Regions from separate parts of the Solibacillus sp. FSL R7-0668 genome, predicted to be linked through region 2. Evidence: predicted binding sites of a transcription regulator. Region 2 holds the regulator's gene; each other region holds the start of a gene.
What was found. Region 2 encodes LexA, which represses DNA repair genes until DNA is damaged. Its sites were predicted from a motif close to CGAACATATGTTCG; they were not measured.
Positions count from the first base shown of each region.

Region 1: the regulator LexA is predicted to act here: its motif matches at 2,735-2,748, upstream of addB (helicase-exonuclease AddAB subunit AddB).
Region 3: the regulator LexA is predicted to act here: its motif matches at 2,027-2,040, upstream of uvrB (excinuclease ABC subunit UvrB).
Region 4: the regulator LexA is predicted to act here: its motif matches at 997-1,010, upstream of recA (recombinase RecA).

Region 1 covers NZ_JBBOUU010000001.1:754,312-758,681, reverse strand. The annotation lists gene addB (helicase-exonuclease AddAB subunit AddB) at 1-2,693, opposite strand, end outside; gene MKX47_RS03430 (TVP38/TMEM64 family protein) at 2,803-3,417, opposite strand; gene MKX47_RS03425 (PDZ domain-containing protein) at 3,648-4,370, opposite strand, start outside.
Region 2 covers NZ_JBBOUU010000001.1:2,574,088-2,578,457, reverse strand. The annotation lists gene MKX47_RS12925 (gamma-glutamyl-gamma-aminobutyrate hydrolase family protein) at 1-638, shown strand, start outside; partial or broken gene MKX47_RS12920 (transposase) at 717-1,112, shown strand; gene MKX47_RS12915 (IS3 family transposase) at 1,028-2,071, shown strand; gene lexA (transcriptional repressor LexA) at 2,138-2,761, opposite strand; gene yneA (cell division suppressor protein YneA) at 2,922-3,272, shown strand; gene MKX47_RS12900 (YneB family resolvase-like protein) at 3,259-3,915, shown strand; gene MKX47_RS12895 (DUF896 domain-containing protein) at 3,981-4,217, shown strand.
Region 3 covers NZ_JBBOUU010000001.1:739,807-744,176, forward strand. The annotation lists one part of gene prfB (peptide chain release factor 2) at 1-325, shown strand, start outside; gene MKX47_RS03370 (hypothetical protein) at 470-823, shown strand; gene MKX47_RS03375 (competence protein ComK) at 825-1,316, opposite strand; gene MKX47_RS03380 (IDEAL domain-containing protein) at 1,497-1,739, shown strand; gene uvrB (excinuclease ABC subunit UvrB) at 2,114-4,096, shown strand; gene uvrA (excinuclease ABC subunit UvrA) at 4,102-4,370, shown strand, end outside.
Region 4 covers NZ_JBBOUU010000001.1:1,096,517-1,100,886, forward strand. The annotation lists gene MKX47_RS05095 (competence/damage-inducible protein A) at 1-931, shown strand, start outside; gene recA (recombinase RecA) at 1,091-2,164, shown strand; gene rny (ribonuclease Y) at 2,641-4,194, shown strand.

The sequences.
Region 1 (4,370 bases), 1.8 Mb from region 2:
ATATACTCAAATCGATGGCTGCTTTTTAAAATATTATAGGAGAAATAATCAACAAGCTTTGAAATCGTGTCATCCGCTTTTTTATAGCAGGCAACATACGTATCAAGGACAATCGTTTGCTCCTTTTCGGATAAAATCGTACGAATCGCCTCATGGAATAAATCACCCATCGCAAAGGATTCTAGCTTAAATTCCGTACGCTCTCGTAATTTCAAGCCATACGAGGCAAAATGCGAATAGGGACAGCTATAAAACGTTTCAATGCGCGACACACTCGCTAAAAAGTTCTCGCCGTAAAGCTTTGTTGCAGTTTCTTCTGTCAGGCTTTGCGCTTCATTCGTTTGATAAAGGGGTTGGGATACACGATGGAGCACATGCTGCCATTTGCCTTCCCGCTCATAAAACACCTTTAACGCCTGCCATTGTTCCGGAATTTCCCGACGCTCAAATTGTGCTTGTTTGAGCTGTGTCATTAAAAAGCCAATCGCAGGGGATGGATGGCGTAAATAATCCAGCACATATTCCGCATATTGCTCATCCAGTGGGTCGGCCACCACTTGACGCTGTTTTAATGTGCGGATTGGTTCTGTTTTTTCATCTGATTTTACCTCGAACATTTTATGCAAACGATTGATATAAATCGATGGGAGCTTCCCTTTACTTTCTTCATCCGCGCTCGCATACGTAATGTATAAATAATCAGTCGGTGAAGCAATGGCGCGGTAAAATAAAAAGCTCTCCTGTAACAGACGGCTCTTAATCCCAGGGGCCAGCTCGATATCCGCCTTTTCAAATACTTCACGCTCTGCATCCGATAAAAGCCCCCCCTCATCCATACGCATTGGATAGACCCCATCGTTGACGCCAATAATGAAAATCGCCTTTTTATTACCGAATCGGGCAAATTCTAATGTCGAAACCGTTACTTCATCAAGTGTTGGTGGCACACTTGAAAACTGTAAGGATTCAAAGCCTTCATCTAAAATTTGTGCAGCATCCTCTAGCATCATTTCCTTATCGCCAAACATGAAATCAAATTGCTCCAAAATATGAACCCAGCCGTTCCATGCTTGCTCATGCTCCAGTGACTTTTGCAGTGCATGCGTTTTTTCCTCTTGCTCCTGCATTTTCACTAGCTTTTTATAAACATCAAGCGCTTCCATAAACTCATACAAGGCAACAACAATGTCACGACCCGTTACCTTCCCCTTTAACTTTCGCTGCAAGTTTGCAACCGGCTCAACAATTAAATCACGTACCGATTTTAATAGTGCTTCGTGCTCTTGCTCATCCTTTGTTTGCACCGCATTTACTTTTTCTAATGATTTAAATCGGCGATAATGCCAAACCTTGTCATCGAACCAACGATCATGCACAATCCCCTTGGCGATGACAAAGTTCTCTAAAATATCCGCACGGTCGCGCATCGTTGCTAAATTCGCATTGTAGGGAAAATAGAGGTCGGTTTTCACACTTCGAAATACGGGCTCATATTTCCAATTCGACGTAATAATTTCTAAAACGGAACGACTAAATTCAATGAGCGGATGGTACAGCATCGCACGCTTTTCGTTGGAGAAATAGGGAATTTCATATTGTGTAAATGTCGTACCAATGATTGGATCATAGACATCTGCTTGTCGATACATGATTCCGATATCCTTATAACGCAGCCCTTGCTCGACAATTAATTTCTTTATTTCCTGGGCAATACCTTGCACCTCTGCGCGCGGATTCACTCCTTCGATAATTTGCGCATTCCCCAATGCTTCGACAGGTGTCACAAACGGCTCATTAAAGCTGCGTTCAATTTGCTGTAAATCGCGGTTATTGCTACGGTAATTGATTGTAAAATGCACGCGCGGCTCTTCTTCAATGACAATCCCTCGTTCAAATTGTAGCTTGGCCAATTCATGCTTCACTTTATCGTAGGTCATGGCCGCACGATAAAACGTTGAACCGTCTAGCTTTTCAGCCTGCGGATCATCCATAGGCAGCACTAATGTGACACGCTTCGCATAGAGGAGTAATTCTTTTAAAATGGAAAATTCCTGGCCATTAAACGACACGAAGCCGTCTAAGTAAACATGTGTCTCGCGTAGACTTTCCATCTTTGGGATACGCTCTAGCAATAATGGAAAATAGCCGTCGCCATCAACATATTCAGCCCCAATGCGCAGCTGCAATTGCTGTAAAATAATCTCGATATCATGCATTTTATGGAGCAGCACTTCACTCGCACCATTTAAGCGCAATGCCTCTATGAGTGGTTGAATCGAAGCTACATCAATATTGTACTGATTAAATTCCTTTAAAATTTGCTCGACTTCTTTTGTAAAGCCTCGTTTTCCCGCGGCCTGCTTAAAGAGGAGAAATTCTTCTTGATGTTCTTCTAAAATTCGGCGTAATAGCATGCGATAGCCAGTATTATCAATACGTTCACGCGCAATACCGCCCTCATTTTGCAGCACAAACCAAGCAAGTCGTTTAAATGTCATGACTTGCGCGCGCATCAGCCCTTCAATTTCGTAATGATTCGTCAGCTCATACTCTGTCGAAAACGTCATTTGGTCTGGTACTAAAATAAAAATCGGATGGCCAAGTGCATTTGTCTTTAAATCGTCGACAATTTCCTTCTGAATGAATGTGGATTTCCCCGTACCTGCACGACCAGAAATTACACGCAATGTCATCACCGACACCTCACTTTTCTTAATAAACCCATTATAACATAGGAACGTTTGTTCTTAAACAAATATGGAAAAACGCTGCTATTTTTGACCGTAGCAACGTTTACATTTATTATTTATGTGATTTAATTTGACGTAAGTCACGTTCGACACGCTTAGTTAAATAACGTTCAATCGCTTTACCGAGCAACCAAATAATCATAATGATTAAGATGGATACAACAATCTTCATTGGCGAGCTCAAAATGGCGCGCAAGTCACTTCCTAAATAACTAATTAAAAAAATCATGACCGGCTTTGAAATAAGTAGCGTTAAAAAATAATATTTCTTTTTTAAGTGGGATAATCCCGCTACAGTATTGACAACAACAATTGGGGTAAATGGTAAACAGAGCAGCACAATTAAAGGTGTGAAGCCACGTACATCGACCCAGTGAATCAGCTGCTTTACTTGCTTTTGCGCCTTCAGTTTTTGTAAAAATCGATGACTGCCAAAATAACGAATCATTAAGAAAAATAAATAAGAACCCGCTACCGTTGCAAGCCATGATAATATAAAGCCCCAAAACAGGCCGTATGCACCCGCATTTGCCACGACAATGACAAACAGCGGCAAAAACGGTAAAAATGATTCAATCAACGTTAATAACACACTAAACCAAGGCCCGAGCAACTTATATTTTTCAATTAATAATTCAACATTATCAATGCTAATCCAATCAAACATACAACCCATCTCCTGCTATTAACGACAAACTTCCCTATTAATTTTGGGAAATCGGAATAACGAATCTTATTGTTATAATAACATACTTCACAATCCTCAACAGTGATAAACATCATCATTCAGAAAAACGCCATACTCGTCAAAATAACACAAACAGTTCTACCTTATGTAGATAATTACTATACTCCTACAACAGAAAAAGAACCCCACATCCATGAGGTTCCTGCCATTTACTTTACAACTAATAAGCCGATCTTATGATTATCTTCACGATGAACGACATGCTGTGTCAAACGTAGCTCTCCTGAATGATCGAGTACTTCTAGTCGACAATGTGCTGCATTAATTTGCAACGCTGCATACAGTTCGTCCTCATTGAACACATCTTGCCCATTTACACGTTTAATCACTTCTCCAGCAACTAAGCCCATTTTTTGTGCTGGCGAATTTGGCAGTACGCCCGCAATCATAATGCCCTTATCACTACGAATGACCGCATAGCTATTGCGATCCTCTGAACGGCTATAGACAACACCAATCACCGTCCGTGAAATCGCACCCAATGCTAATGCAGCTGCGCCAAGCACTGGCATGAAGTAAGCCAGTAAACCGACAATCAATACCAATTGGCCCGTAAGAATGATGCTATTCCCCATTTTCGGATACACATAAATCGGCAGCTTTTGACGCACCATTTGCTGGAATCCAATAATAAATGGGAAAACAACGACTGAAAACTGCTCTGCCCCAATTGTAAACTGTGGCCAATAAGGCGCAAAGTTTGGTATGCCGTCCCCCGGAATAATGGTCACAAGTGGCAATAGCCAAAGCTGCTTACTATAATAGGCAATGCCATTCAGCCCACGCTTTGTCGTTTCAACTATTGGCGATGCAAACTTAGCCCCATTACGACGAATTAATATCCCTTCCGCCATTAACAATAGCCCAGCAAG
Region 2 (4,370 bases):
CGTATCTTCAGGCGATCAAACATGCTGGGGGTATTCCTATTTGTTTGCCGTATGTGGATGAAGGAACGGTTGATGCCATACTAAGTAGTGTAAGCGCAGTATTATTAATTGGAGGATATGATGTCAATCCACTTATTTTTGGTCAGGAGCCCCATTATAAACTGGGAACTGTGATAGATGAACGGGATCAAAGTGATCTATTAATTGCTAAAAAAGCCTTTGAACGCAATATGCCTCTTTTAGGAATTTGCCGAGGAGAACAGGTGATGAATGTAGCATTTGGTGGAACTTTATACCAAGATATTGATACACAAGTAAAAAATGTGCTTAAGCATACTCAAGCGTCAATGCGTCATGAGCTAACACATACCGTTGAGCTACTTCCGTCAAAGTTACAACAAATACTTGGGGAACAATCCATTTTAACGAATTCTTTCCATCATCAGGCCGTTGATGCAGTTGCTCCAGGCTTTATAATGAATGCGCGGGCAAAGGATGGGGTAATTGAAGGAATTGAACACCAAGAACATCCCTATTTTATCGGTGTGCAGTGGCATCCAGAAGGGCTACAAAATGATGCCCCCTCTAAAAAAATATTTACTAGTTTTATAGATGCAGCAATTCACTATAAGAATTAAAAAAATCCTTCCGTCATGTCAGTTGGTGAACTGCACCCCAAATGTTAGACACATCTAACATTTGGAGGTGCATTTTTTATGGCTAAATTTACAGCTGAAGAAAAACTACAAGCTGTTCTAAGGTATATGAACGGCAATGAAAGCTTCAAAACAATTGCTCAATCAATCGGGGCTGATGAAAAAAATATTCGGGTTTGGAAGAAACAATACGAACATAATGGTGCAGAAGCATTTGTAAAACGATATACAAATTATTCAGCACAGTTTAAACTAGACGTACTAAACTTCATGATTGAAAACGGTACGTCCTTAAATGAAACAGCAGCTATCTTTGGCATAGCAGCTCCATCCACTATTCTACAGTGGCAAAAACAGTTTGAAACAAAAGGATTCGATGCCCTTCAATCAAAGAAAAAGGGGCGTCCATCCATGAAAAAAGAAACAAATACACAACTAAAACAAACACCAGTAGAAGGCTCACCAGAAGCACTTCAAGCAGAAATCAATCGGCTACGTATGGAAAACGAGTATTTAAAAAAGTTGAACGCCTTAGTTCAAGCCAAGGAAAAATCACCAAAGAAGACAAAGTAAAGGTCATCTATGAATTAAGGCATAAATACCCGGTGAAGGCGCTTGTGAAGTTCGCAGGCATTCCACGTAGCACATACTATCATTACGTCAAGAAGATGCATCGACCGGATCCAGATGCCAAACTAAAAGATGATATTCAATCGATTTATGAGGAACACGAAGGTCGTTATGGCTATCGTCGTATTCGCGATGAGCTCGCGAATCGTGGACAAAAAGTGAATCATAAAAAGGTTCAACGCATCATGAAAGAACTTGGTTTAAAGTGCGTAGTGCGTATGAAAAAATATAAGTCTTATAAAGGGACAGTCGGTAAAATTGCGCCAAATATTTTAGATCGCAACTTTACAGCTGAAGCCCCAAATGAGAAGTGGGTAACAGATATTACGGAGTTTAAATTATTTGGCGAAAAGCTCTATTTATCGCCTGTTTTAGACTTATTTAATGGCGAAATTATCACGTATACAATCGGCTCAAGACCAACCTATTCGTTGGTTTCTGAGATGTTGGAGAAGGCGTTAGAGCGATTACCAGCGGAACACCAGCTACTGATGCATTCCGATCAAGGTTGGCATTATCAAATGAAACAATATCGCCATGCGCTCCAATCGAGAGGCATTGTGCAAAGCATGTCACGTAAAGGGAACTGTTATGACAATTCGGTGATGGAGAATTTCTTTGGCATCATGAAGTCTGAATTCCTTTACTTAAAGGAATTTGAAAGCGTCGAGCATTTTAAAAAGGAACTTGAAAACTATATACACTATTACAACACGAAACGCATGAAGGCAAAATTAAAAATGAGTCCGGTGCAATACCGAACTCATTTTACCCAAGCTGCCTAAGTGAAATAACCGTGTCTAACTTTTAGGGGTCACTTCAGTCATGTCAGTTGGCGGAGGATTTTTTATTTAATGAATATTACGATACAATCCTACTACTTTACCTAAAATAGTAACTTGATTCACAAGAATAGGGTCCATTGAACTGTTTTCGGGCTGTAGACGGAAATGTGTTTTTTCTTTGTAGAAGCGTTTGACAGTCGCTTCATCTTCCGTAGTCATGGCCACAACAATTTCCCCATTGTTGGCTGTCGCTGTTTTTTTGACGATTACATAGTCTCCATTTAGAATCCCTGCTTCAATCATCGATTCACCCATAATCTCAAGCATAAATAATTCATCCTCAGAAGCGCCATACGTATCAGGTAATGGGAAATATTCTTGAATGTCCTCGATGGCTGAAATTGGCAATCCAGCAGTAACTTTTCCAATTAAAGGAACTTGAATTACACCGGATTTCGGAATTGTTAATGCTTCTTGATCTAATACTTCAATTGCACGTGGCTTTGTAGGGTCGCGACGGATAAGCCCTTTACTTTCTAAACGCGCTAAATGCCCGTGAACAGTCGAACTAGAAGCTAAACCAACCGCTTCTCCAATTTCGCGAACGGATGGTGGATAACCTTTGGCACGTACTTCATCTTTAATAAAATTTAAAATTGCTTGCTGCCTTTTAGAAATTTTTTGTGTCAACGAACTCACCTCTTTATAATACGATTTTCTTAACTACAGTATATCAGTATGTATAAATAAAAGCAAACATAGGTTCGAAAAAGGTGTTGACAAAAACGTATGTTCGTATTATTATGAGAACAAACATTCCGAACATACATTCTTTAAAGGGGTTTTTACGATGAAAAAAATCAAATTAAACAGTTTCACAACAATGGTACTGGCATTTTCTATTATTATGTTTACATTCTTTATCGTTGAAGATGAAAAAATCGAACAATACGAACAGGTGACCATTGCACAGGGGGATACTTTATGGTCGTTAGCAGAAACATATCGTGGTAAAATGGCAAAGAACGATTGGATTCACTTTGTAAAAAAGGAAAATGGCTTACAAGATGAAAAGGTAGTATATGGTCAAGTACTGATGGTCCCTGTAGAGCAGGATTCCAACTATATTGCCAACTTAAATGACGAAGAATCATCAGGAGATAAGACAGTTAAGGTAGCGAGAAATCATGAATCAAAGTAAAGCAGTATTATATTGCCGTGTTAGTACTGAAAAAGACACGCAAGAAACCTCGTTAGTTCGCCAGCAAGAAGAGCTAACAAGCTATGCGAAATCATTGGGCTATTCAGAGCTTTATGTATACAAAGATCAGCATAGTGGGTATGAAGTAGATCGAGATGGATTATTAGATATGCTCGATTTTATGAAAGAGCAGCAAGTAAAAGCCCTATTTGTGCAAGATGAAACGCGCTTAGGACGAGGTAATGCCCGAATGGCCGTACTCCATTTAATTCAAAAATATGAAGCCACTGTTTATACATTAAATGATGCGGGCCCAATCGCATTAAATGAAATGGACACAATGTTGCTTGAAATATTGGCAATTGTTGAAGAATATCAGCGCCGTATGCATAATGCCAAAATACGACGTGGTATGCGCCGTGCTGTTGAAAATGGCTATATGCCACAAAATAATTTTAAAAATCGCGGGAATGCAGAGGGGCGTGAACGTATAGAAGTGTCAATTGAAGAAATCGTCAAATTACGTCAAAAGGGATTGACATTTGCTGAAATTGCCACGACTTTAAAAGGTCTAGGCATCCCGATTAGTAAAGCTACCGTTCACCGCCGCTATATGGAATATATGGAGCAACTTGAAGAGTAAACACTTGCTCTCCAGGTTGTTTTTTTATACCTTTGTAGTATTGGATATTAGAAAGGTGAGAATGTATGTTATCAAAAGAAAAAATCGCTCGTATTAATGAGCTTTCGAAGCTAGCAAAAGAAGGAAAATTAACGGAGGAATTAGCGAAAGAGCGTACAGCTTTACGTAAAGAATATTTAGATGTATTCCGTTCGACGATGCGTGACACAATTGAACATGTAAAAGTAGTAGATGAAGAAGGTAATGACGTAACACCAGAAAAATTAAAGCAATTGAAATCTCAAAAAGGCTTCTTAAATTAATTTGATACCGTAGAAGTCCTATACTTCTGCAGTAACAGGCTAAGGCTCGGTGGATTTCACTTAATAATATGTCACATTTATCATTAAGTATGACATATTCTCAGAAACGTTGTGAATACCCATTGTTTTCTTTGGTGATTTTGTCTAAACTAG
Region 3 (4,370 bases), 1.8 Mb from region 2:
TCGTATTACCCATACGCCAACTGGGGTTGTTGTACAATGTCAGGCAGAGCGTTCTCAAATTAAAAACCGTGATGCAGCGATGAAGATGTTAAAATCTAAGCTCTATCAATTAGAAATCGAAAAACAACAAGCACAGCTCGATGAAATCCGTGGCGAGCAAAAGGAAATCGGCTGGGGCTCACAAATTCGTTCGTACGTATTCCATCCTTATTCAATGGTTAAGGATCACCGTACAAGCGCAGAAACAGGGAATGTTGGCGCGGTGATGGATGGCGATTTAGATGTATTCATAACAGCGTATTTACGTTCAAAAATTTCATATTAATGAATAAAGGGAATGTCCGAGAATAGGGCATTCCCTTTTTTATAGTGAAAATTTAGTTAGATGTAATTGGGACTTGTCAAATAGATGAAGATATGTGATAATAAATACGAACGAATGTTCTTTTTTATAAAGGAGGAATTTTCCTTGCTACAAATCCCTTCTGGAACGATTCCGTATTATGAATCAGGCATATATTTGCCGTTATTGTTAATCATCCTAGAAAAAGATCAACAAATTATCGAGCAAAGTCCGTTCAAGTTTAAAACGCCATACTTACAGTTAATTGATGCTACGCGCAACAAAATTGAGCGAGATTTAATGGCAACGAAGGACTATTTTACACTTCATCAGATGCGCTTAGTGAGAGGGAAAACGGATGATTTGTTTACCGAGTATCATTTTTATTTTGGTGAGGTCATGGAGTGTAGAAGATATTCGAATATTCGCCTTCGTAATCAGAGTGAGTTACTTCTTGCTGAATATATAGGAACGTCTTAACTTATAGTAAAGCTTTGCGTTGTAATATGAGATTTTTATAATAAAGAACAGCTCTTACGTATTGCTGATTAAATGATTTCAAATGGACAGGGAAAATGCATTCTGAGCCATTGACAAATGTCACCAATGTCGATTCGTTCACTTCTTCAATATTAATAATGGCATTGACGGTCACCCAAATATTTTGCTTAGAACGAGGTGAAAATAAAGGGAATATAACGCAAGGATCGCCAAAATTATAGGCAACCATAATCGGTACTTTATGTCGATTATGCCCTAAAAATTCCTTTGCCTGCTTTGTCGTCGCCTCAAATGTCGAACCATTTAATGAGCAGGTCTGTCGAATCACTCGGAGCGGTGGGTAGGACATGGTCGTTTTGCCGTGCTTGTCTAACACTTCAGTAAAAACCTTACCGGAAATGGGCTGCGAAATTAAACAATACGTCGAGTTGGTAATATAGTACTTATTGTGTTGTTTGGGATTTTGAACCATTTTAATCTCCTTTCTTATGAAAAAATACTTAAATTTCCACTATATATCTAAATTAATGCATAAAAAGTCAAAAATCAACATTATTTTTAGAAAATTCTGTCACTAGATAATTATTCAGAATATATTGCAAATTAAATGGAGTTTATCTTATAATGGAAAAAAGAGATCGAGGTGATATCGATGGATAAATATTATTCATATACAGACTTTTTAAAAGCAGTCGGCCAGCAGCCAACAGGAAACCAAGCAGAAAAGTTGTTAAGTGAAATTTATTTAGATTTATTTATAAGTCGATTACAACGTATACACCGTATCGAACAATTAAAAAAGCTAATCGATAATTCATTAGATCAGAAAAACGAACGAGATTTCCATACGTATGCTTCCGAATTAAAAGAACTAATGGAAGCACCCATTTCTTAATCCGAAAAAGCTACCTAAATGGCTAGGTAGCTTTTTCTGTGCGTTCAAATAAAATGAAAAATAGGGTACTTGTAAATAGATGGTGGAAAACGCAAATAACTTTGATTATTTCGCAAATAAACTTTGAAAACCGCAAATATCCACGCGAAAACCACAAATAAAACTTTAAAGTTGCAAATAAAATCAAAAGGTCGCAAATATCCTTGGACAAAGCAAAGCAGCATTAGCCTGTTTATCTAAAGAGGATTGGAAAAATCAGCCCCATATATTGACTCTAAATAAAGTTTCGAATATATGTTCGCAAAATAATCGTCAATTAAAAATGGGTATGCTAAAATAGAATTAACAAAACATCGATAGAAAGGACCGCAATTATGACAGACACTTTTACAATTCAGTCGGCGTACAAGCCCGCTGGAGATCAGCCTGAAGCAATTAAACAACTTGTACAAGGCATCAAAGAAGGCAAGCGTCATCAAACATTACTTGGCGCTACGGGTACCGGGAAGACGTTTACGATTTCAAACGTCATTAAGGAAGTCAACAAACCAACATTAGTCATGGCACATAATAAAACATTAGCAGGTCAATTATATAGCGAGTTTAAAGAATTTTTTCCAAACAATGCCGTTGAATACTTTGTCAGCTACTATGATTATTTCCAGCCCGAAGCCTATGTGCCCCAAACGGATACGTATATCGAAAAGGATTCGAGCATCAATGATGAAATTGACAAGCTACGACACTCGGCGACATCGGCATTATTTGAGCGCAAGGACGTCATTATTATTGCATCGGTATCCTGTATTTATGGGTTAGGGAATCCAGAAGAATACCGTGAGATGGTTGTATCCATTCGTACCGGAATGGACATTGAGCGCAATCAGCTGCTGCGTAAATTAGTCGATATTCAATATGAACGTAATGATATCAACTTTACGCGCGGAACATTTCGGGTGCGTGGGGATGTAGTGGAAATTTTCCCAGCGTCGAAGGATGAGCACTGTTTGCGCATTGAATTTTTTGGGGATGAAGTCGACCGCATTCGCGAGGTGGACGCATTAACTGGTGAAATTTTAGCAGAGCGAGAGCATGTGGCGATTTTCCCAGCATCCCACTTCGTAACGCGTGAAGAAAAAATGAAAATTGCGATTGAAAATATTGAAAATGAGCTTGAACAGCGCTTAGCCGTATTGCGCGCAGAGGACCGCTTGTTAGAGGCGCAGCGCTTAGAGCAGCGTACCAATTACGATTTAGAAATGATGAAGGAAATGGGCTTTTGCTCCGGCATTGAAAACTATTCACGTCATTTAACATTAAGAGAATCAGGGGCAACACCGTATACCTTGCTTGACTACTTTCCAGAGGATTTTCTGCTTGTTGTCGATGAAAGCCATGTAACTTTGCCACAAGTGCGCGGTATGTACAATGGCGACCAGGCGCGTAAAAATGTATTAGTAGAGCATGGTTTCCGTCTGCCATCCGCGCTCGATAACCGACCGCTCATGTTTGATGAATTTCAATCGAAGGTCGGTCAGGCGATTTATGTTTCGGCAACACCAGGACCTTTTGAGCTAGAGCATACACCTGAAATGGTACAGCAAATTATTCGTCCGACAGGCTTATTAGATCCAAACATTGAAGTGCGTCCGATTGAAGGGCAAATTGATGATTTAATCGATGAAATTCATGAACGAATTCGTCGTAATGAGCGTGTGTTAATTACAACATTAACGAAAAAAATGTCGGAGGATTTAACAAATTACTTAAAGGAAATGGGCTTAAAGGTTGAATATTTACACTCCGAAATTAAAACACTAGAGCGTATAGAGATTATTCGTGAGCTCCGTAAAGGAACGCATGATGTACTTGTTGGGATTAACTTATTACGAGAAGGGTTAGATATTCCAGAGGTGTCACTTGTGGCGATTTTGGATGCTGATAAGGAAGGGTTCCTGCGTTCAGAGCGTTCGCTAATTCAAACGATTGGACGTGCGGCGCGTAATGCAAATGGGCATGTCATTATGTACGCAGATAATATGACGGATTCCATGACAAAGGCGATTAGTGAAACGAAGCGTCGTCGTGAAATTCAAATGGCATATAATGAGCAGCATGGTATTACACCGCAAACTATTATCAAAAAAATACCAGATATTATACGTGCAACACAAGCGGCAGAGCAGGAAGAAAAATATATTACAAAAGTAACGGGCGGCAAAAAGCTAACGAAAAAAGAACTGCAAAAGCTTGTTGAAACATTGCAAGTAGAAATGAAGGAGGCTGCCAAGGCATTAGACTTTGAACGTGCAGCAGAATTACGGGATATGATCTTTGAATTGAAGGCAGAAGGGTGACTTACGTGAAAAATACAGAAATCGTTGTACAAGGTGCACGTGCACATAACTTAAAAAATATTGATGTCACAATTCCACGCGATAAAATCGTTGTTGTGACAGGTCTTTCTGGCTCGGGCAAATCTTCATTAGCATTTGATACGATTTATGCGGAGGGGCAGCGCCGTTATGTCGAGTCACTATCTGCATATGCCCGCCAATTTTTAGGACAAATGGATAAGCCAGATGTCGATACGATTGAAGGGTTGTCACCAGCCATTTCGATTGACCAAAA
Region 4 (4,370 bases), 1.5 Mb from region 2:
TGTGATGACGGATAATAACCGTAAGCAGGCACTCGTTATACAGGGCTGTGACGTATTAACGAATCATCATGGGATGGCACCGGGCATGCTGTTAAAACAAGGAAAGCAACATTATATGCTTTTGCCAGGTCCACCAAGGGAGCTAGAGCCGATGTTTCAATTTGAAGCAAAGCCAAAGCTTGCGGCACTACTTCATGATGGTGGGGTCATTGCTTCCCATGTGCTTCGATTTTATGGCATTGGAGAAGCAGAGCTAGAGGTGCATGTGCAGTCGATATTAGATACCCAAACAAATCCAACCGTTGCCCCACTTGCCGCTGATGGCGAGGTGACGCTACGTATTACAGCGAAAGCGGACAACGAACATCAAGCGTATCTGTTAATCGAAGAAAAAAAACGCGAAATTTTGGATATCGTAGGGGACTATCATTATGGTGATAATGACGATTCTCTTGCATCAAAACTTGTCGAAATGCTGCTTCAAAATAAATTAACAATTGCCGCCGCAGAAAGCTTAACGGCTGGGCTATTTCAATCCGAGCTTGCAGAAGTTTCGGGCGTTTCTTCTGTATTAGAAGGTGGCGTCATCACATACTCAGAGCAAGCAAAAATTAAGCAATTAGGCATATCTCCGCAGTTAATCGAACGTTACAGTGTTGTAAGCAGTGAATGTGCAGCCGAGATGGCATTAAAGGTACGACAAAAATTTGGCACCGATATTGGTATTGGCTTAACAGGAGTAGCAGGTCCTGGTAGTCATTACGGCCAGCCAGCTGGTACGGTTTGGATTGGTCTTGCAATTGGTGATCAGCCCCCTGCTACGCATCGTCTACAATTATCGGGTGCGCGAAATACAAATCGCTTACGTGCGGTGAAATTTACATGTAGCTATTTGATGCGTGAATTGAATAAGCTTGGTTATACTAAATAAAAACACTAGCAAATAGTAATTTTCATCGTATAAAATAAGGTGAAATAGAGAGTTTCAAATAAAACCGAAAATACGTTCGCTTTTTTCTTGAATGTTATCTCATTAACAAGTATAATAGAGACATAAAACAATAAAGCTTTTTCTTAAGGAGGAAATCTTTTGAGCGATCGTAAAGCAGCGTTAGATATGGCACTAAAGCAAATTGAAAAACAATTCGGTAAAGGTTCTGTCATGAAGTTAGGTGAAAACACAGACCGTAAAATTGAGACATCTTCATCAGGCTCAATCGCTATTGATGCGGCATTAGGCGTTGGCGGTTATCCACGTGGACGAATTGTGGAAGTCTACGGCCCAGAGTCTTCAGGTAAAACAACTGTTACATTACATGCTATCGCAGAAATTCAAGCAAATGGTGGTACAGCAGCATTTATCGATGCAGAGCACGCATTAGACCCAGTCTATGCACAAAAGCTTGGTGTCAATATTGACGATTTACTATTAGCCCAGCCAGATACTGGTGAACAAGCACTTGAAATCGCTGAAGCATTAGTACGTTCTGGTGCGATTGATATTATCGTTATTGACTCTGTAGCAGCATTAGTACCAAAAGCAGAGATTGAGGGCGAAATGGGTGACTCACATATGGGTCTACAAGCGCGTTTAATGTCTCAAGCCTTACGTAAATTATCAGGTGTTATTAACAAATCGAATACACTTGCCATCTTCATCAACCAAGTACGTGAAAAAATCGGTGTCATGTTCGGGAATCCAGAAACAACTACAGGTGGACGGGCTTTAAAATTCTATTCATCCATCCGTTTAGAAGTACGTCGTGGTGAAGCGATTAAGCAAGGGACAGAAATCGTTGGTAACAAAACAAAAATTAAAGTCGTAAAAAATAAAGTAGCACCACCATTCCGCACAGCAGAAGTGGATATTATGTACGGTGAAGGGATTTCAAAAGAAGGGGAAATCGTGGACATCGGTGCAGAATTAGAAATTATTCAAAAGAGCGGTTCTTGGTATTCTTACAACAATGAGCGAATCGGTCAAGGTCGCGAAAATGTAAAAGCCTTCTTAAAAGAAAACCCAGCTATTCGTGAAGAGGTCGCTGAGAAAATCCGACAAAACTTCGGCATCGGTGGCGATATTGGCTATACAATCGGCTCACATGATACACCTGAAGAAGAGGAACTCGACGAATTAGAATTATTCGAAGACGACAAAAAATAAGCCAATCAGAACATGTCATGCGCAAATAGCATGACATGTTTTTGTTTGGAGATATACTGATGAGGAATCCGAGTCAATGGTGGAATGGTTCGGTATTCGCAAAAATAATTTGAAAAGCGCAAATACCTCCAATGAATTCGTAAATAAACATAAAAATTCGTAAATACCCCTCAAGTAACCGCAAATAAACACAAAAAGTCGCAAATACCGCCCCTAGCGAAAGCCTATATCCGCTCAGTGATTACCCCCATCTATTGAAAAGTGCGAATCCCCATATTTACTGGACTACAGGTAATATGATTCAAAAAGGCGCAGAGTAATGGCTATTCTTGACATAGCTAAATTGGAACTATACAATTAAACATGTATAATTTCTAAATTTTGAAATGAAATAGGCAGTATGTTTGAGTTCGAACATATTAAGCCGACTAGAAGAACATCAGACATATAGTATAGGCATAGGAGGGGATTTTAAGATGGAAATGATTATCCCTGCTTTGCTAGGATTCGCTGTCGGTGTCGCTGTTATCTATTTCTACATGAAAAACGTGAATGAATCAAAGGTGACTGGTGCAAAGCATGTTGCCGAACAAATCGTTGATGAGGCGAAGCGTGAAGCAGATGCACTGAAAAAGGAAGCACTACTTGAAGCAAAAGATGAAACTCACAAATTTCGAACTGAAGCGGAAAACGACATTCGTGATCGTCGTAACGAACTTCAGAAACAAGAGAACCGTTTATTGCAAAGAGAAGAAAATCTTGACCGCAAAGATGATGCTCTGAACAAAAGAGAGACAGGTCTAGAGCGTAAGGAAGAAGCTCTAGCAAACAGACAACAGCATATTGAACAGATGGAAAGCAAAGTGGAAGAATTAGTTGCTAGTCAAAAAACAGAGCTAGAGCGTATTGCAGCACTTACTCGTGAGGAAGCGAAGGAAATTATCCTGAAGGAAGTTGAAAACGAACTGACGACGGATATCGCTGTTATGACGAAGGAATCTGAAACACGCGCAAAAGAAGAGTCAGACAAAAAAGCACGCGAAATTTTATCGCTTGCACTACAACGCTTTGCAGCTGACCATGTTGCCGAAACAACAGTGTCCGTTGTAAACTTACCGAATGATGAGATGAAAGGTCGCATCATTGGTCGTGAAGGTCGTAATATTCGAACACTAGAAACACTCACAGGGATTGATTTAATCATCGATGATACACCTGAAGCAGTTATTCTATCTGGTTTCGACCCAATTCGCCGTGAAACAGCACGTCTTGCACTTGAAAAATTAGTACAAGATGGCCGTATCCACCCGGCACGCATTGAAGAAATGGTTGAGAAATCTCGCCGTGAAGTGGATGAGCAAATCCGTGAAACCGGTGAACAAACAACATTCGAGGTAGGTATTCATAACCTACACCCAGATTTAATGAAAATTCTTGGACGCATGAAATATCGTACAAGCTATGGTCAAAACGTGTTAAAGCACTCCGTTGAGGTTGCTCATTTAGCTGGCTTACTTGCAGCTGAGCTAGGCGAGGATGTAACATTAGCGCGTCGTGCAGGCTTACTGCATGATATTGGGAAAGCGATTGACCATGAAGTCGAAGGAAGTCATGTTGAAATTGGTGTAGAATTAGCTACGAAGTATAAGGAACACCCAGTTGTTATTAACTCGATTGCCTCTCACCATGGGGATACAGAAGCAACTTCAGTCATTGCGGTACTTGTTGCAGCAGCAGATGCCTTATCCGCAGCTCGCCCTGGTGCTCGTAGTGAAACATTGGAAAACTATATTCGTCGTCTAGAAAAGCTGGAGGAAATTTCTGAAAGCTATGAAGGTGTCGAAAAATCATTCGCGATTCAAGCAGGTCGTGAAGTACGCATTATCGTACAGCCAGAAAAAATTGATGATCTTGCATCACACCGCTTAGCCCGTGATATTCGTAAGCGTATCGAGGAAGAGCTAGATTATCCTGGTCACATAAAAGTGACAGTAATTCGTGAAACACGCGCGGTGGAATACGCCAAATAATATCGAAAATTAGGTCTTAATCTGAGGAGAGTTTTTATACTTTCTCTCTAGATTAAGGCTTTTTTATGCTTTAGGTAAGTAGAAAACATCATATAACGAAGTAACTTATAGCAGCAATCCCACTGCGAATTAAGAGACGAATTAATATAGACAAAACGAAGAATACTAGGCATATA